4 regions of the Aeribacillus sp. SP014 genome follow, and region 2 is predicted to be linked to each of the others. Evidence: predicted binding sites of a transcription regulator. Region 2 holds the regulator's gene; each other region holds the start of a gene.

Region 1 (4,823 bases), 3.4 Mb from region 2:
GTTAAATGGAAATGTCCTGTTACCCATAAAGTGTTATGAACGACTTGGTTCATTTGGTTACTTGCATTAATGATTCCGCCTGCTCCGCCAGGAATAAAAACGAGCATTCCCATAAACGGTGCAAAAAAGCGAACATCTGTCCACGGAAGCTTTTTCACCCAGCCAAACAGTCCGCTGGCCCCTTTTTCTCTTCCGCTTATTTCAAATGTTGCAAACAAAGCGAAAGCTGTCATTAAAGATGGAACAATGACCATAAACGTCAACACAATTTGCAAAAACTTCCAAAACGGAGTGATCCCAGACTCTAGTATTTGATGATGGAAGCCGACTGGGATGGAAAAAAGAACAAACAGTACAAACGCCAGTCTTGCAAGCGAATCGCTGAAAATTTTCCCGCCTATTATTTTTGGAATGATGACGTACCAGCACATATAGGCAGGCAATAACCAGAAATACACTAATGGATGGCCGAAATACCAAAAAAGTGTTCTGCTTAACAGCACATTGATTTTATCGACTAACCCGAAGGACCAAGGAATAAACTGGAATAATACCGTTACTGCTACGCCCAATGTTGCTATGATCCATAAAATCATTGTGGCAACTGCCATAAAGCTTAATAGAGGAGACGGCTTTCCTTCATTTTTCTTTTTCCAGACAGCGTATTGGCTAAACATGCCAGCTCCGCTTACCCAGCTGCCGACTACAACAAGCGTCAGACCGATATAAAACCATGGCGATGCTTTAAGTGGTGCATAAAAAGTGTATAGAACGGTCGCTTTATTTAATAAGATCATAACCGTTGTAATCGCTGTTCCAATCGTCATAAGCCAAAAGCCGATCCAAGCCGACTTTTTGGCAAACGGAGTTAAATCACCTGTCGTCCGACTCATGGAAGCATATAAAAAACCAATGATAAAAAATGTTGTAAAAACAAGTGCCAACAAAACGCCATGAGCAGTCAAAAGCTGATAATATCCGATCCCTGCCGGAAGCTCAAGCGTTCCGCTTCTAACAAAAGCCTGCAATAACCCGGCAATCGCTCCTAAAAACAATGCAATATAACCAACTGCAATATGGGCGAGCGCCAGCTTTCCATCGTTTGGGTGAAGCGCTGTATTTTTCATGCTTTTGTCACCTCAATTTTCGTGCTCATCATTTGGTGCCCAGTACCGCAATATTCGTTGCAAATTATTAAATAGCTGCCGGGTTTATGAAATGTATGTGTAAGCGAATTCACATGTCCCGGGGTCACCATCATGTTTACATTTGTGCCAACGATTTCAAGGCCATGAACAACATCTTTGCTTGTCACGATAATATGAACTTTTGCTCCCTCCGGTATTTTTATGTCATTCGGCATAAAGGCAAAAGCTTGAGAAACTATAACAAGTTCGTATTCGTTGTCTCCAATTTTCTTTAAGCCTGGTTGATTAAACGGCTCTGTCGTGTCTACTTTTTGCGGATCCAATGTGGTCAGATCACTCGGCGGATGATGACCTTGTGCAAATGCACTGATGCCCACGATTGTTAAAAACATCACAAGCGTACCTATACCTATTAATAGCCAAACCTTTTCAAGTCTGTGCAAATGCAAGATGATCCCCCTCCTTTATAATCGTTGAATAAATAAGTAGTAAACTCCAAACCAAGAAAGTATTAAAAAAAGAGCCAGCATAAGAACGGATAAAAAAGTGCCAAATAACGAATATTCTTTCTTTTGAGCAATTTCCTGCTCTTTTTTATCGGAGATGAATTCTTTTGCCACCCATAACACCACCTTTTCTTCTTTTAAAAAAATTGTAGTTTAGCTTACGTTAGTCAATCTGTGAAAAAAATCACATTTTCCATAGTACTTTTTGACAGTATGTTGAACAAAAAAACATTGCATTCACACTGAATCTTCTATCATTAGGAAGCTAGGAGCCAAAATGAACGGGACACATTTTTGGATAAAGCTCTGGCTATGACCTTTGAATCGGTTAAGAAGGTCACCCTTTCATTTCTTTGCACAAAAAACGCCTGTCCCGATATAGTAGACAGACGTTTATATTTACATATATTTAACTGCAGCAACAGCAAGAAGAACCCATGCAATTAAAAATGAAATGCCTCCAAGCGGCGTAATTGCACCTAACACTTTGATCTGCGTCACACTTAATATATACAGGCTTCCGGAAAACAGGAGAATACCGATGAGCATCAGCCACCCGGCCCAATTTGCATAGCCTGCCTGCGGATGCTGCTGCAAAAACAGAGCCGTGACAAAAAGGCCTATCGAATGGAACATTTGATATTGTACACCTGTTTGCCATGTCTCCAAATATTTTTGCGGAATTTTCCCTTCCAAACCATGGGCGCCGAATGCTCCTAAAGCTACAGACAAAAAAGCACCGACGGCTCCAAGAATGAAAAATATTTTCATCATCTTCACCCCTTTTTCCCTTCATCTTACCTTATCGTCCGTTTTTTTTAAATGAAGATTTTACAGATGACAAGATTTTGTTAGAAATCAAAAATAGATTCTCCATTTGCATCGTCTTCGACCAACAAACGTTCTTTCATTGTCAGCGTTTTGCTGTTTGCATTTCCGATCATTTTTTCCAGCTCTAATGGAGTTATTTCACTTTCGCTTTTTGGCTCTTGAATAGCTGAAAAATCATAATTTTCCTCTTGTTGATCCAAAATAACATCACATAAAGAACGGATGACAAGAAGCCGGGCTTTTAGATCATGAGGTGTTCCTGCTGCCTTTGCCTTTTTCAGTTCCTCCTCCATTTTTCCTATTATGCTTGAGACCGGTATATTCAACTCCTATCGCTCCTTATTGAAAGATAATGATCTTGCTTTTTTATCATATTTGATTTTTTCCTTATTGACAAACTTGTCTGCTTCATTCACTTTTCATAACAAACTTGTTACAATAAGTAAGGAATTTTTGAGCACAAGGAGGGCCTGCAGATGGACAATCAATATTTGCAAACAATAAACGGCGATTTATGGTTAACAGAAGATGAAAGAGAAAATTTAAAAATCAGCTATAGAATCAAAGAAGTGCTTTTTTCAAAGCAATCCCCTTTTCAACATGTTATGGTATTGGATTCATATGATTTTGGCCGCATGCTAGTGCTAGATGGAGTTGTGCAAACCACTTCTATTGATGGGCATATATATAATGAAATGATTTCCCATATCCCGCTCAATCTCCACCCAAATCCGGAAAAAGTGCTGATCATCGGCGGCGGAGACTGCGGTGTTGCCAGAGAAGTATGCAAATATGATTCAGTGAAGGAAATCGATATGGTGGAAATTGACGAGCTTGTCGTTTCCGCATGCAAGGAGCATCTGCCTGAAGTGTCAGGAAACTTAAGCGACCCGCGCGTAAATTTCTTATTTATTGACGGCGTGAAATATGTAGAAAACAAACAAAATGAATACGATGTGATCATTGTTGACTCTTCTGACCCGATTGGACCGGCAGAACAGCTGTTTTCAAAAGATTTTTATACCAACCTATATAAAGCGTTAAAAGACGATGGCCTCATGGTATGCCAAAGTCAATCGCCTGTTTTCCACTTGGATGTTTTAAAACGGTCTTATAGCCATATTCAATCTTTATTCCCGATTACAAAACTATACACAGCTGTTGTTCCTACATATCCGGGAGGACTATGGAGCTTTACAATCGGATCGAAAAAATATGAAGATGTAAAGTCGGACAATTTTTCGAAAGATACAAAATATGTAAATCAAGCTATTCTCGAAGGGTGCTTTAAGCTTCCTGAGTTTTTGCAGCAAGCATTGAAATAATGGAGCTGGCCCAAAAGTCATTGAAAGTTGGCTTTTTGGGCCTCTATTTGTTTTGACAAAAAAACATACTTTCTAGTAAAAATGCAAGCGTCAAACGAACAATAAAGAAAGAACTGTGTGCTGCAAAATAAAGTACATAATTATATTGCAATCAGACAAAGACGAGAATTTGCTTAAAGAAACGCAAAAAGTGAGAGGCGATGGTAAAGCACCTCTCACTTAGATAAAATCTCTTTTGCAACTGGGAATTCGCCTATGCTGGTATTCGCCAGCTACTTTCAAAAATACAAAAGCCAATGAAGAAAAACGAGCTGTTTTCTCCACTTACTTCATTTAGCGACTTTATCAGAAAGTCTAAAATATGATATGTTGCTTATTTTTCAAACAGTTTACAAATAAATGGGATGCCAATCATCAAATGGTATTTTGATAACTTGATGAAACTATTTGTGAAATATACTCACCTACTAAAACAACTAATCCCGCAAAAACTGCGGAAAAAACGGCTTGTTTCATAATAATCATTTCTCCCCCAATTGGGGAAAGACTATAGAATATTTACTATATTTATACTTTCTATACTGGGACGCCAGTTACATATTCAGATAAAATAGCCCCTACGATAGCTCCTGCAACTGCTCCACCAATTCCACCAAACAAAGAACATAAGTATGTCGCTCCATTTGAAATTCCACCTTTAATTATTGCTCGGAAAACAGTTTTAGTTAACCAGAATTCGACTCGGACGAGTGTGCTCTTTTATTATTTTGTTGAAAGAATCTTTTTGCATACTGGAAAAAGGTTATCTTCATCTTTTGCAAATTTTTTTAATAGGTTTTCAGTAACTTCAATTGGAAAACTTTGTTTGTCTTCATCAGTGAGAGAAAGTGTTTCAATGACATACTGATGAAACTCCTGAAGATTTGGAAATTCACCAGTTTTTCTATACATTCTTTCTGTTTTACTGACTAATAAGGTTAATTTATGATACTTAGTTGCATCAATATTTAATT
Region 2 (4,823 bases):
CCTGTCCAGTATTTCCATTTTCTCAAGCATTTTCCTTCTGCTTTGCGCACGTTTCGTTGTCGATGCTCTTGCTAAGTTTCGTTGAATAAAATCTTTCATCCGCGCGATTTCTTCTTGCTGTTTTTCAAATTGTTTTAATTCCCTTTCGTACGCTTCCGCTTTTTGTTTTAAATAAGCGCTGTAATTCCCAACATACTTCGTACAAACTGTTCGTGATATTTCATAAACAGTGTTGACAACGCGATCTAAAAAGTACCGGTCATGGGAAACAATTAGAACCGCTCCATTATAATGCTGTAAATATTGTTCGAGCCAGTTTAATGTTTCCATGTCGAGATGGTTTGTCGGCTCGTCGAGTATGAGCAGATCCGGTTTTTTCAACAGGAGCTTTCCGAGTGCTAACCGGGTTTTTTGTCCTCCGCTCAAAACCGAAATTTTAGTTGAATAGTCGTAATCAGCAAACCCTAATCCATGCAGCACAGAACGGATATCCGCCTCATATTGATATCCGCCATTTTCTTTATATAAATGTTGGAGTGAATCATATTCCTTCATTAAGCTTTGCAAAGCATGAGAATCTCCAGCTGAGGAGATAGCTGCCATTTTTTGTTCAATATTTCGCAGCTCAGCTTCGATGTTCCGCAGCTCTTCAAAAACGGTTAGCATTTCATCCCATATCGACTTAGTTGATTCTAATCCTGTGTTTTGTGCCAGATAGCCGATTGTTAAATCTTTTGGCTTCACAATTTCACCAGAATCAAAGGGCATTTCACCGGCAATGATTTTCAATAATGTTGATTTTCCGGCTCCATTGCGGCCTACAACGGCGATTTTATCTCCTGTTTGGATTTCCAGCTTAATATTCGATAAAATAAGGTCAGCACCATAATATTTTGTGATTTTGTTTAACTGCAATAAAATCATCCATAGTTCACCTCAATCTTTGCTAGAATAAGTGTAGCCTATATATTTGACTGCAGGCAACTGACCTGATGAACAAAAGGACAAGAAATTGTAACAATCGTTCAAAAGACACGAATAAAAAAATAGTGTATAGTTTTTATATAAGGAGAGTTTAGAGAAAAAACAAATAAAAAGAAATGTAGACGGAGAAGAAGATCAGGATGGAAGCGTTATCAGTCTGATATTGTTTCATACAGGCGAGCAGCCGCTTGCTAGAAAACATAGTTAAAAACAAAATTAGTCAGGTTGTTTTGGATTGCGAGGGATGAGCATTGAATCAAGATCAATCTAAGATACCGCAAGCAACTGCAAAAAGATTACCTCTATATTATCGGTTTTTGCAAAATTTACATGCCTCGGGAAAACAACGTGTTTCCTCTCAAGAACTGAGTGAAGCAGTAAAAGTAGATTCTGCGACAATTAGAAGGGACTTTTCATATTTCGGAGCGCTGGGCAAAAAAGGTTATGGATATAATGTCAATTATTTGTTATCATTTTTTAGAAAGACGCTTGACCAAGATGAGTTGACCAAAGTTGCCCTCATTGGCGTCGGAAATTTGGGAACAGCTTTTTTAAATTACAATTTTACAAAAAATAACAACACACAAATTGTTATTGCATTTGACATTAATAAACGAAAAGTAGGAATGAAAATTGGTGGAGTTCCAATTTATCATTTGGATCAGCTAGAAAGTGAATTGCCTGATGATGTGCCTGTTGCGATATTAACGGTCCCGGCAACCGCCGCTCAAGGAATAACGGATCGGTTAGTGGAAAAAGGCATAAAAGGCATTTTAAATTTTACGCCGGCTCGCTTAAATGTTCCGGATAAAATTCGGATTCATCATATCGATCTATCTGTTGAACTTCAGGCTCTTGCATATTTTTTAAAACATTATTCGAATGAAGATTGAAGGAGCGATATTAAATGCCAACAATTGGAATTGGAAGCTTGCTGTTGATTGTATTTGCAGCTCTGCTTGTTTTCGGGCCGAAAAAACTTCCTGAGCTTGGAAAAGCTATAGGAGAATCATTAAAGGAGTTTAAAAGTGCCACGAAGGGCTTAGCAGACGATGATGAAGAAAACAAGAAAAATGAATAGCAAGAAGAATGGATGAATAATGATGAGCGAAAAAAAAATGTCCGTGTTGGAGCATATAGCGGAGCTTAGAAAACGGCTGATTATTGTAGTCGTTTTCTTTTTCGTTGCTATGATTACTGGCTTTTTCATAGCGAAGCCAATTATTGTTTTTTTACAGCAAACTGATGAAGCGAAGCAATTCGCCTTAAATGCTTTTCGTCCTGCAGATCCATTGATCGTTTATATGCAGTTTACATTTATTATTGCTTTAATTCTAACTTTCCCTGTTTTATTGTACCAGCTTTGGGCGTTTATCAGCCCAGGACTGTATGAAAAAGAAAGGCGGGTCACATTAAGCTATATACCGTTGTCGGTTGCTTTATTTCTTTTAGGTATAAGCTTCTCTTATTTTATTTTGTTTCCTTTTGTCATCGATTTTATGGGGCGGCTTTCCAATGATTTAAACATTCAACAAATGATAGGAATAAATGAATACTTTCGTTTCCTGCTGCAGTTAACATTGCCTTTCGGACTGTTGTTTCAGCTTCCCGTTGTCATAATGTTTTTAACAAGACTCGGGATCATCAATCCGGCGTTTTTGGTAAAGGTTAGAAAATATGCGTATTTTGTATTGCTTGTTATCGCAGCGATCATTACGCCGCCTGAAATTGTGTCGCATTTAATGGTCACGATTCCGCTATTCATTTTGTATGAAATAAGTATCATTGTTTCAAGATTTGCTTACAAAAAAGCACAGTCTTCTCAAATAAAAGAATCAGATCAAAAGTAAAACCGATGGGCTGTTATAAACATATCCCTGTCAAGTAGACAGTATAGGCTTTTTTCCTACTGTCTACACAAGAGGGATAATATCATTACACCTCATCGGTTGTTTTTTGCTTTCCGAATTTTATATGAGAAAGTGAACATGCGGATGGAAACAGCAAAATCAAACGTGGCTAAAATCATTAAAATCATATTTGTAGCTGTCCACATACCATTTTCAGCATGATGAATTGCTAAATATGTAAATAGAACTCCCATGATAAAATAGAAGAGTCCCATGGAAACGGGATGAAAATTCATAATCTTAGCTGCCTCCAATAATGATTTGTATTTGTTCCATTTGCTTCATCATGTTTTCAATCTCATCATGATAAATTGTTTGAATGATGACTACGATTGTATTCATCATTGTATGGGCAAAAATAGGGACTAATATGCGTTTTGTTTTATAATATAAAAAAGCGAACGTAAATCCCATTGCTGTATAACGCAATAAAAGTTCAGGCTCCCCATGCACGATGCCGAACAATAGCGAACTGACAAGCGCGCCGATCCAAAAATTCGTTTTTTGATAAATCACCCCGAAAATAATTTTTCGGAAGATAATTTCTTCAAGAATCGGTCCTATTATTGATGTGACAATAATCAAATAAGGCGTTGCTTCAATTAAATCCATAATAACTTGAGTATTTTCCGACATCGGATTAACTTTAAGTACATATATTTCAATATTGCCAACGATTGTTTGAATGAAAAAAGCTAAAAAAACTCCGAAAACAGCCCATATGGCAGATTCGCCGAAAGAAGCTTTTTCAATCCGGACATTATTTTTTCGTTCATGACGAAGGAGAAATAAAATAATGACAAACGCAGCAGTAAAACTTGTAATCGACCAATATGCTTGCGCTTGAAAAAGTCCTGCATTGAGATTTTCATCGACGCCAACACCCAGTTCATAAAAAAGGGGAACTCCAATATAGGATGAGAGCTGCATAATGATGTACGTAATGATGATCCACCAATATTGCTTTTTCACGAATAGTTCTCCTTTATAAAAGATTCATATGACTATTTTAACACACAATGGTTTTAAGAAAGAAAAACAATTTTGACAAGGGAAGCACTTAATGGAGGATGTTAAAATTTTTTTAAAAGAGACTTGAAAAATAGAGGAGGTTTCTTTAATATAATAATTGGTGTTAGCACTCGATAGCAATGAGTGCTAATAATGAATAAGGAATAAATTTTGAAAATCTCAAAAGATATTTGAGGAGGTTGTTTCCCTTGTTAAAGCCATTAGGTGATCGCGTTGTAATTGAACTTGTTGAAACAGAAGAAAAAACAGCAAGCGGCATCGTATTGCCTGACACAGCTAAAGAAAAACCTCAAGAAGGTAAAGTAGTAGCAGTTGGTACTGGTCGTGTATTAGACAGCGGTGAACGTGTTGCAGTTGAAGTTGCTGTTGGCGATCGCATTATCTTCTCAAAATACGCCGGCACAGAAGTAAAATATGACGGCAAAGAATACTTAATTTTGCGTGAAAGCGACATTTTGGCTGTGATCGGCTAATAGAGACAGCCCAATATCATAGACAATTTAAATTTTGAGGAGGTTTTCGCAACATGGCAAAAGAAATTAAATTCAGTGAAGAAGCACGTCGTGCAATGCTGCGTGGTGTGGATAAATTAGCAGATGCGGTTAAAGTTACTTTAGGACCAAAAGGCCGTAACGTTGTTCTTGAGAAAAAATTCGGTTCTCCGTTAATTACAAACGATGGCGTTACGATTGCAAAAGAAATTGAATTAGAAGATCCATTTGAAAACATGGGTGCAAAATTAGTTGCAGAAGTTGCTAGCAAAACAAACGATGTTGCTGGGGACGGTACAACTACTGCAACAGTTTTAGCTCAAGCAATGATCCGCGAAGGACTTAAAAACGTAACAGCTGGCGCAAACCCAATGGGTGTGCGTAAAGGAATTGAAAAAGCAGTTGC
Region 3 (4,823 bases), 3.3 Mb from region 2:
ATGAGCACGTGCGATCCCGTCACCTACTTGAATAACTGTGCCGACATCGCTAACTTCTATTTCAGACTGATAGTTTTCAATTTGCTTTTTTATCAGTGCACTAATTTCTTCAGCTTTGATGCTCATGAGTTTCACCCCTATCTACGAACTTTTCGCTAAATTCCGCCCGATGCGTTCGAGCTTACTCTTGATGCTACCGTCAAAAATACGATTGCCGATTTGAAGTTTCAGTCCGCCAATTAAGTTCTGATCAATGACGTTTGTGATTTTAAGCGATTTTTTTCCGACCTTTTGCGCAAATACTTCTGAAAGAGCCTGCTTTTCTTCATCCTTCAACGGACGGACGGAGTAAACCGTTGCTTCTGCTGTTTGCTGTTCTTCATTTGCAAGCTCCACAAAGTTATCTACAAGTTCAGGAACTAAGCGGATGCGATGGCGATCGATAAGCAGAAGAAGAGTATTGATAATTTCAGCACTCAATGAAGAAAACGCTTCATTGACCAATGATTTTTTATTTTCGAGCAACACCTTCGGATGCTCTAAAATTTGCAGCAATTTTTGATTTTCAATAAACACCTGCTTTACAATCCGCAATTCTTCTTCAAACTGCTTCACTTGATTTTTTTCCTTTGCAATTTGAAAAAGAGCTGACGCATAGCGCTTTGCCACTCCGCCAATCATAACTGTTCTCCTACCTCTTTAATATAATCATTGATCAGCTTCTCTTGCTCAGCTTCATTCAATTCTTTTTCAATCACTTTAGAAGCAATAAGAACGGATAATGATGCCACTTGATTACGCAATTCAGCAACGGCTTGCTCTTTTTCGTGTTCGATTTCTTTCTTGGCTGCTTCTTTCAGTCTTTCTGCCTCCGCACGAGCCGCTTGGATGATATCTTCTTTTTGCTGTTCGCCGAGTTTTTTCGCATTTTCAACAAGCTCCTGTGCTTCGATGCGGGCTTGCTTTAATAGCTCACGCTGCTCTTCGGCAAGCTTTTTGGCTTCCGCATGCTTTTCTTCCGCAGCGTTTATTTCATTTGCAATAAATTCTTCCCTCTGTTTCATAATGCCCATAAGCGGACCAAAAGCATATTTTTTGAGCAATGCTAACAAAACTAAAAATACAACGAGCTGAACGAGCATATCTCCTGCTGCGAAGCCTCCAGCTCCGAGGGCAAATTCAACTGTTAACACGGCTTCGTTTCACTCCCTTCAAAACTTCCGTTTTCCAACTACCGGCTATATTGGGACTCTGTTACCATTCACAACATAAAGGAATGGCGAAGATGCTTAAATAACTTCGCCATTTCCTCTTTTTCACTTGCTGTCCTTTCGATTCGGACTTCACGCAAATTGATTGCATGCCGATTTCTAAAAAGCCTTTTTCAACACCAATCTGGGCAAGGCTCTTTTGAAATTTTCAAATTACGCACCAAAAGCCATAAATGCAATAACAACCGCGATAATCGGAATCGCCTCAACCAACGCAACCCCGATAAACATAGTAGTTTGAAGCATACCGCGCGCCTCAGGTTGACGAGCAATACCTTCTACTGTACGAGATACGATAAGTCCGTTACCAATACCAGCACCAAGTGCCGCTAAACCAATTGCAATTGCAGCTGCTAATAAATTCATGAATAAAGTCCTCCTTTATTTGTTTAAAAATAATTTTTTACACAAAAATTATGATGAAGTCATTTATTTTTAATGGTCATGGCTAACTTTATGCGCCATATAAACCATTGTTAACATTGTAAAGATAAAAGCTTGGATTGCACCTACAAAAATACTGAATGCCTGCCACGCCATCATCGGAATAATTGCCCCGATGAAGCCGAATGCTCCGCTAGTTGCCAAGCTGACAAGCAGACCTAGCAAAATTTCCCCAGCATAGATGTTACCGTAAAGACGAAGACCAAGCGTCAACGTGTTTGCAAACTCTTCAATAATTTTAAGCGGGAACAAAAACGGCAGTGGCTTGAAAAAGTCGCTTCCATAGGCGGAAAAGCCCTTTAATTTAATCCCGTAATAATGCGATAAACCGACGACTAAAATGGCCAGTGTCAGCGTTATGGTAGGATCAGCCGTAGGCGATTTCCACCAAAGCTCATGGTCAACAACGATAGCGAATGGTAGACCAAGCATATTGGAAACAAAAATGTACATGATGAGCGTCATTCCTAAAGTAAGGAATCGGCCTCCTGTCTGCCAGTCCATCGTGCTGTTAATAATGTTTTTCACAAAATCCATGACCCATTCCAAAAAGTTTTGCATACCCGTTGGCTTCATTGCCAAAGAGCGGGTCGACAATACGGCGATGATAAATACAATTGCGCTAGATACAAGAATCATTAAAATATTGGACAAATTAAATTCAAGCCCTAATAATTTTACTATCGGCGCTTCGTGACCCAACAAAATTCACCTCTCTTCCCAAGCTTGTCCGCAAATGTATAGAATAGAATCTATCATAATGACAATATAGATTGTCATTAAACCAATAACCACGCTAATTAAATGGAAATGTTCAGGGAATTTAAGTGCGATTAATACCGCCAATCCTGCGGCTGCCATCCTTGAAACCGTTCCAAGCGAACGTGCTGTACGGCCTTCTTCAATTGCTTGCTGTATTTGCTTTGATTTACGCACTAGTATCCATAAATTATAGAGGCTAAAGCTTGTACCAAGGGCAAGACCGAGGAAAATATCTTGATAAGGAGTAAACCCCCACGCTAACACATAGATGGCAAGCAAAAACAGCAAATATTTTTTGCTGCGCACAAACAATTTTTCTATACGATCCATAGTTACCGTTCATTCTCCTGAAAAAAATGTTGGACTAATCTCAGCATCGCAATTATTCCCGCAGCCAGTCCAATTAGAAGACCGATGATCAAAAAAACGGGTTCTGTATGCAAATGTCGATCAAGCCATCTTCCTGCAAAAATCCCAACGAGCACTGACCCTGCCAAATAGGAAAGAATGGCGGTCATTAAAGCGTATGCTCGGAGCGGATGGTGCTCTTTTTGCCGCATTGGGTATGTCCTCACAATATAAAATTACCTTATTTTCATTATGTTAAAAGGCTGTTGAAAACCTTATCATCCCACCCCGTTTAGCATACAATAGGCACCAATCAATGTCAATCTGTTTCACGTCAAAAGTTGAGCTATTTGTTAATAATATCACAATTTGTTCACAAATATTTTTGGTGTTTCTATTGACTTTTTAATATTTTTTTATCTAAAATGATTGTCGTTTCATAGCTGCTTTCTTCCCCGTCTTTTTTTGCAAAAATAAGCGCTTTGTAAACGCCGTTTGGAATGTCCTTAAATTGCCCGGAAATGTCTCTTTTCAACAAACCTCCCGGAATATTTCTTTGCCAGTCTAAAAAGCCTTTGAATGTTAAAGTGTCCGGATCATACAGGGCAATCCCGAATTCATCCGCCCCTTGCGGCAAATAAAGCTCATAATGGTACATATTCCCTTGATCGGCAAGCCCAAATTCAAATCCCATGATTTTTGGATAATTCGGTTCGCCAACAACGAATAAATATGGAAGGCGGATTGTCTGGCTGCCGGCTGTCACAACAAGTGTCCCGTCATACAATCCTTCCCTCAATGATTTTGGTGCAACATCAATCGAGACGGATACTTCTCTTTTCCCGTTAGCAGGAACCTTTACGGAAATAGGGAGCTGCCATTGAACCCCTTTTTGATAATGCGGTTTAGAAAAAACAAACGTTTTTTCTTGATCGGAGAGATTTTCAAGAGTTAACGTGATCTCTTTCTTTTTCCTGCCGATATTTTTGTGAAATTGACCGAATGATAGAGATGCCGGATAAATGAGAGCTCTTGTCTGAACAGCCGATAAAATATCGATTCTTCCCGCCCCCTGCTCAAACACCTTGTACAGCCTTCCATTTTGATCATAAAGCGGTTTAGCAGTATTCATCATAGCTGCTTTTATTTGTTCCGGCGACCAATCTGGATGCTTTTGTTTGATCAATGCCGCTGCACCTGCTATATGCGGAGCAGCCATGCTTGTTCCTTGAAGAGACATATACCCTTTAGGTATTGTGCTGTCAATTGCTACACCAGGCGCGACAAGATCGGGCTTCACTTCCCATGTGACTGTTACCGGCCCTTTTGATGAAAAGGGTGCGAGGCGATCTTGTTCTATCTGAATGGTTGTTTTGATGAACGATTTTTCATTCAATTGTTTCAGCAGCCATTCGCCATCTTCCTTTGAGATGGAGACAACAGGAAAGTCCAATTTTTCTTCTAAATTGCCGGTAAATCTTCCTTTCATGTTGTTGTAAATAATCAACGCTTGGGCTCCGGCTGATTTTGCATTTTTCGCTTTTTCGGCAAACGTGATTTCCCCGCGCTTCACCAAGGCTATTTTTCCTTTAACAGAAGGTTTAAAGTCTTTTTTCTCCCCTAAGCCTGCATATTCTATTCGTCCTCTAATTGTTGTCCAAGGGGCAGAATTGAACAAAGATTCAGCTGGTATTTTCTTTTGAAATCCTGAAAGGGTTAAATACTTTACGTCAAGCGGCGGTGTCGATGCGCCGACGGAAATTGCTTTGCTTGCAGTGCCAGGCGAACCGACGGTCCAAATGTTAGGACCAGAGTTTCCGCTTGATACAACTGCAGTTATCCCCTCTTCAACGGCTCGGTTTAACGCCAGGCTTGTCGGATAATCCGGGCCGTTCACATCATTGCCAAGAGAAAGATTTACGATATCTACCTGATCCTCAATCGATTTTTCAATCGCTGCAATAACTTGGTCTGTCGTCCCGTATCCATGAGGGCCAA
Region 4 (4,823 bases), 1.8 Mb from region 2:
CGTATGCTGTGACAGGCGACTATTTGGAAAGTGAGCCTTATTGTGTATACATTCCTAAAGCGCTTCGCCAAAAACGGGAAGTTTAAACCGTTGGAAACGCAAGCGGTTTTTCAATTTGATTGAATGGGCAAAAATCGGAAAAACATTTTTGTTGAGGTGAAATTTTAACAATTATTTGGCAATCAATAATTATATGATAAAGTTCACAAACATTCCCCGCCTATTTTTATGGTACAGATGATGGCACCATTCATCTGTTTAGGAGGGGGATTTTGGTGAAACAAAAAGCATTACTGCCAGTCACCACTTTAGCCATGACATTTGCATTTGCCGTATGGCGAATTTTATCTCCGTTAGCAAGTACGTTCCAAGATATTTATAACCTGACAGCAACATAAAAAAGCATCTAAGTTGCCAACCCGTCTTGCAAGGTTCTGTCATGCGAATTCCACTCGGAATTTACTGACCGGTATGGCCGACGGTAAATGTATTCTTTGCTTTTATTATTTTTAATTGTCCCATAGTTGGCGTCAGTTTTGCCAATTCTTACGGAATGACGATATTTTGAGCTTTTTCATTGGAATGGACGAAACGTCATTTGCAATTTCAGTTACATTTTTTTCCTGGTTGACACCTCCGGAAAAACAAGGAACAGCGATTATTCCCTGCAGGAAGACAGCATTTGTAAAAAGATTTTCCTGGAAGGGGATTTTTTTGGGGGCTGTGAAACGATTAAACGAAAATTTTAAATGTGATGCCATTTGTTTGGGAGCTGGAAGAAGAGCCAAAAACACCAAAATAATTGGGACTTCTTTCATAAAAAAAGCTGTCCCTTTCAGGAAAGGAACAGTCTTTGAAAAACGTTTAGGAAAGGAACCCTAGCTGCCTTAATGCTTTTTCGCTCATTCTATCAGGGGACCAAGGCGGATTCCAAGTGATTTGGACATTTACGTCTTGAATGCCTTCAATATCACGCAACGCGCGTTTCACACCGCCTGCTATTGAGTCGTGCAACGGACAGCCGGGTGTAGTCAATGTCATTAAAATGAATGCAGTTCCGTCTTTTACTTCAATCTTATAGATCAGTCCTAAATCAACAACATTAATTCCCAATTCAGGATCTAAAACGTTTTGCAGTTTTTCCAAGATCTTTGCTTTTATTTCCATTGTAACATCACCCTTTATATTTCAGTAAACCGTTCCCTCATTTTTTTATTTCAGCAATACGGAGCCAATCGTACAGGCAAATAATCCAGAAAACAGCACCATTCCTCCTTGAGCAAGATAAAATAGACCAGTACTTGAAGAGGCAAGAGCAGCGATCATGCCGATAAGACTCGCAACAAATAAACAGCATTCCATCACAATCCATTTTTCATTTATCATTTGTTTCAAAGTCGGCACCGCTTCTTTGCCGATTTTTTTGCTATACCGGTGTGTCCACCATAGAAAAGGAACAATTTTATATAAGTAGCCAATGATGCTTAATACAATCCAGCCGAACAGATAACAGTAGATGATGATGGAAAAGATGCGGGAATGGATTTCACTTTCAAAAGAAAAACCGGCCGCCGCTATATGCAGGATGACTCCAACAACAATGGCCAAAAGAGCAAACAGAAAAGGTTTATCCAGTTTTTTCTTCATCCTTTTCTTTAAAATGGCAAACATATGGTATGCAAATAACCCATATCCGACAGCCAGCAATTGAAGCCCTGCTGATAACAACCGGTCATTTGCCGTTATAAAACTGATGAAAGTTAACACAAGACCGCTTATATAAAAAATGTAGACATATCGGGCTGTGTTCATTGAAAAATGATGCGCCAATGAAAACATCGGAACCATTTTGTAAGAAAATCCGAAGATAAGAAGTGTAAACCAGCCGGAAAATCCCAGCAATATATGGGCTTTGAAAATCAAATCATGATCGATTAATTGTCTGCCGCTCCAAAAATGGTAGGCAAGCGTCAATCCGAGCCCGATCGTTAGGAGCAAACAAATGAGGGCGGTACCAACAAATAAAGTGATGACCGTTCTTTTCTTCTGTTTTTTTAATGTCATGAACATCTGCCATAAAAACATTACAATCCCGCAAGTAAGAAGCAAGCCTGAAAATATAGCCATTTGAATATTAAAGGCCAGGCTGATGCTAAAAGATAGTATTCCTAATGACGTGACGACCATTTGGATAAAAGCGAATGATTCATTCCATATCGGGGTTAAAAACACGACTGGAACAAGCTGATACATGGCCCCCATGGCTGTCATTAAAGCAAAGCCAATCACTAATAAATGGACAGCTGACAATACGACAGGAAGGCGCATTTCTCCGGTTGAAAGCTGACGAGTTGACAGAAATAAAAGAATTTGAGAAAGGAAAAACGCCAGCAAGCCAAAAATAATAAACGAAAAAGGGATTCGAATATTCGTTTCATAAGTATGATTAGCCGTCATCATCGTCATCCTTCTTTTCAATCGTTATTTCATAGCTTCCATCACTGCGCTTTTGCGTTTGATAGGTATAACCGAGATCGTCAAGCTGTTCAAATAAAAACATCGGGCGGCGGTCATTAATAATTTTCAACGCTTCTCCTTTTTTTAATTTTGCTAATGCCGTTAAAGTCCGCATCATCGGTTGTGGGGGCTCTAAGCCGCGATTATCCAGTATCATTTTTTCATTCCTCCGTTTTAACAAAGGTAATTTTCCAATGTTTATCCTCTATTTTTTCCGCTTGATAAGAAAACCCTTTTTTCTTCATGATAGGAAAAAGCGGAACGGGTTTAAACGGAGCGTGTAAAATAAATACATCTCCTTGTGCAAGAGGCTGAATGGCCGCCATGATTTTTTGAAACGGCTCTAATTTCTTCTTTAAATCTTCGCGAACATCTAATTCAACAGTTTTTCCCATCCATATTCTCCTTTCCATCTTTTTTATCAATGTTCATCATAGTAAAAACAATTCCCGCAATTTGTGATTTGCTTCACTTCATCGGCATCACTTTTGAAAAGTTTATGAATAATTGATTCGTGATGCCGTATTGGCATATATCCTTCCAATTGAGGGAAGGGAAGATGTTGCAACATCAATTGAACTGCTTGTTAGAAAATGTTTCAGTTTTCAATGAAAGATCGGTACCATTTCGCTAAGGATATTGTTTTGCTTGAAATAGAAAGGAGAGTGTGTGTTTTTAAAGCGGAAACAGCTGATGGCATGTAGGGAAATTTATTTCTTTGCTAATATGGTCAGCGGCCATTGTGCGAAAAATACGTCTAACCCGGACAAAGCGCTATTGCAAAAAGATCATTCTAACATTGAAAGTATGTCATTGACATCAAAAAGATGGTTGCCTGAAAAGTGTGCTAGAAGAAAAAGCGGGGCGTAAAACAAGTTAATGCCATTTTTGAAAACGATTGAGAAGTTGTTCATCTATTTAGGTAGCTGGTATTTTTTCATCTTATTGTAAAGTGTAACTCGTGAAATCCCTAATTCTCAGGAAGTTTCGGATTTGTTGCCGGCGGTTTTCTTTAATGTTTTTTCTATCAGTTGTTTCTCGATAGTATCTTTTTTTCAATCAACTTTGAGTTTTTTCGAGTCTGGACGGCTTCTCGACAAGTGACCCGAAATGGAAAAAGCTAAGAAGATCCTGTTGATGGATGAACGGTTTTCTAATATAATAACCATTCTTTCCATCAAGTCGCCAAGCATTGGTACATTGTCCATTTGCCGAAATCGTAAAATATTTTTTGTGTATCTATTTTGCTTTCTCAATTCATTGTATAGAGCCCCATCATGTTAGCCATAAAAAAATGATAAATTGGTAAAATGTATTCCAAATAGGTTTCTTTTTCAGAAAATTTTTTTTACAATTAATTTAACCTTTTATGATCATTCGAATTTATGTGACAGAGATCTCATTCTATTGTTTATCTTGTCTGTAACATATGAAGAATGAATGTATAAGGAGAGGAAGATGTTGCGATATCAATTAACCGCCCTTTATTGAATTTGCGCATTTCGGTGACAGACCGATGGAATTTTCGTTGTGTATTCTGTATGTTGAAATGGAAGGAAGACAGTATTCTTTTATGAAACGGGAATAACTAATGGCGTTTGAAGAAATATATCGTTTGGTCAGCCTCTTTACGTTTAGGCATTCGAAAAATTCGTCTGACCGGAGGGACGAAAGGACATTGATGTACTAATATCGATGTTAAAAAATATTCAAGATCTTCAAGACGTTTCATTGACCATTAACGGATATTTTTAATATCATATGCCAAGCGTTTAAAAAAAGCGGGCATGAACCGGATCAATGTCAGTTTAGATGCTTTAAATAACGAAATTTTTTCTAAAATGAACGGAGGTAAAGCAAAGTCTGAGGAAATTGTTAGAGGAATTGAAGAAGCGGTTGCACAAGGTCTGGCGGTAAAGGTGAACATGGTTGTAAAAGGAATAAATGAGAGCGAAATTTTACCGATGGCTCGTTTTTTTGAAGAAAAAGGAATGACGATCCGCTTCATCGAATATATGGATGTCGAAACCTTAAACGGTTGGAAAATGGACGAAGTTTTGACGAGCAAAGAAGTTCATGATATGATTCACCAAGAAATACCTCTTAAACCAGTTCAGTCAACGTTTTTGGCGAGGTTCCTAAAAGGTATCGATACCGAGGTACGGATGTGGAAGGCGGTTTTATTTCTTCCTTATCAGGAGCTTTTTGTTCTGATTGCACGCGAATGCGCCTATCAGCTGACGGTAAAAAGTATACATGCTATTTGCCTCAAACGGCGTTGATTTATTAGTTAAAATGCGAAAGGG

The links. Region 2 encodes Rex, which represses fermentation and respiration genes when NADH is low (regulators of the CRP and FNR family bind a similar motif). Its sites were predicted from a motif close to TTGTGAAATATTTCACAA; they were not measured.
Region 1: a site for Rex is predicted at 1,827-1,844, ahead of ACVIJU_RS02725 (cytochrome c oxidase subunit 2A). Genes of this name have one in related genera too.
Region 3: a site for Rex is predicted at 3,176-3,193, ahead of ACVIJU_RS02965 (AtpZ/AtpI family protein). Genes of this name have one in related genera too.
Region 4: a site for Rex is predicted at 2,974-2,991, ahead of ACVIJU_RS10360 (DUF2249 domain-containing protein). Genes of this name have one in related genera too.

Annotation. Positions count from the first base shown of each region.
Region 1 covers NZ_JBSRXI010000001.1:526,609-531,431, reverse strand. The annotation lists gene ACVIJU_RS02735 (b(o/a)3-type cytochrome-c oxidase subunit 1) at 1-1,127, opposite strand, end outside; gene ACVIJU_RS02730 (cytochrome c oxidase subunit II) at 1,124-1,597, opposite strand; gene ACVIJU_RS02725 (cytochrome c oxidase subunit 2A) at 1,613-1,768, opposite strand; gene ACVIJU_RS02720 (DUF423 domain-containing protein) at 2,054-2,425, opposite strand; gene ACVIJU_RS02715 (YwdI family protein) at 2,506-2,811, opposite strand; gene speE (polyamine aminopropyltransferase) at 2,962-3,810, shown strand; gene ACVIJU_RS02705 (hypothetical protein) at 4,573-4,823, opposite strand, start outside.
Region 2 covers NZ_JBSRXI010000001.1:3,915,999-3,920,821, reverse strand. The annotation lists gene ACVIJU_RS19115 (ABC-F family ATP-binding cassette domain-containing protein) at 1-924, opposite strand, end outside; gene ACVIJU_RS19110 (redox-sensing transcriptional repressor Rex) at 1,236-1,877, shown strand; gene ACVIJU_RS19105 (twin-arginine translocase TatA/TatE family subunit) at 1,892-2,065, shown strand; gene tatC (twin-arginine translocase subunit TatC) at 2,088-2,834, shown strand; gene ACVIJU_RS19095 (YdiK family protein) at 2,927-3,130, opposite strand; gene ACVIJU_RS19090 (CPBP family intramembrane glutamic endopeptidase) at 3,135-3,866, opposite strand; gene groES (co-chaperone GroES) at 4,115-4,399, shown strand; gene groL (chaperonin GroEL) at 4,453-4,823, shown strand, end outside.
Region 3 covers NZ_JBSRXI010000001.1:576,326-581,148, reverse strand. The annotation lists gene atpA (F0F1 ATP synthase subunit alpha) at 1-126, opposite strand, end outside; gene ACVIJU_RS02990 (F0F1 ATP synthase subunit delta) at 142-681, opposite strand; gene atpF (F0F1 ATP synthase subunit B) at 678-1,142, opposite strand; gene atpE (F0F1 ATP synthase subunit C) at 1,425-1,637, opposite strand; gene atpB (F0F1 ATP synthase subunit A) at 1,707-2,417, opposite strand; gene ACVIJU_RS02970 (ATP synthase subunit I) at 2,424-2,807, opposite strand; gene ACVIJU_RS02965 (AtpZ/AtpI family protein) at 2,810-3,037, opposite strand; gene ACVIJU_RS02960 (S8 family serine peptidase) at 3,220-4,823, opposite strand, start outside.
Region 4 covers NZ_JBSRXI010000001.1:2,127,005-2,131,827, reverse strand. The annotation lists partial or broken gene ACVIJU_RS10385 (TIGR04053 family radical SAM/SPASM domain-containing protein) at 1-86, shown strand, start outside; gene ACVIJU_RS10380 (hypothetical protein) at 276-398, shown strand; gene ACVIJU_RS10375 (metal-sulfur cluster assembly factor) at 865-1,167, opposite strand; gene ACVIJU_RS10370 (hypothetical protein) at 1,213-2,460, opposite strand; gene ACVIJU_RS10365 (DUF2249 domain-containing protein) at 2,447-2,674, opposite strand; gene ACVIJU_RS10360 (DUF2249 domain-containing protein) at 2,679-2,912, opposite strand; partial or broken gene ACVIJU_RS10355 (helix-turn-helix domain-containing protein) at 3,432-3,560, opposite strand; partial or broken gene moaA (GTP 3',8-cyclase MoaA) at 3,984-4,823, shown strand, end outside.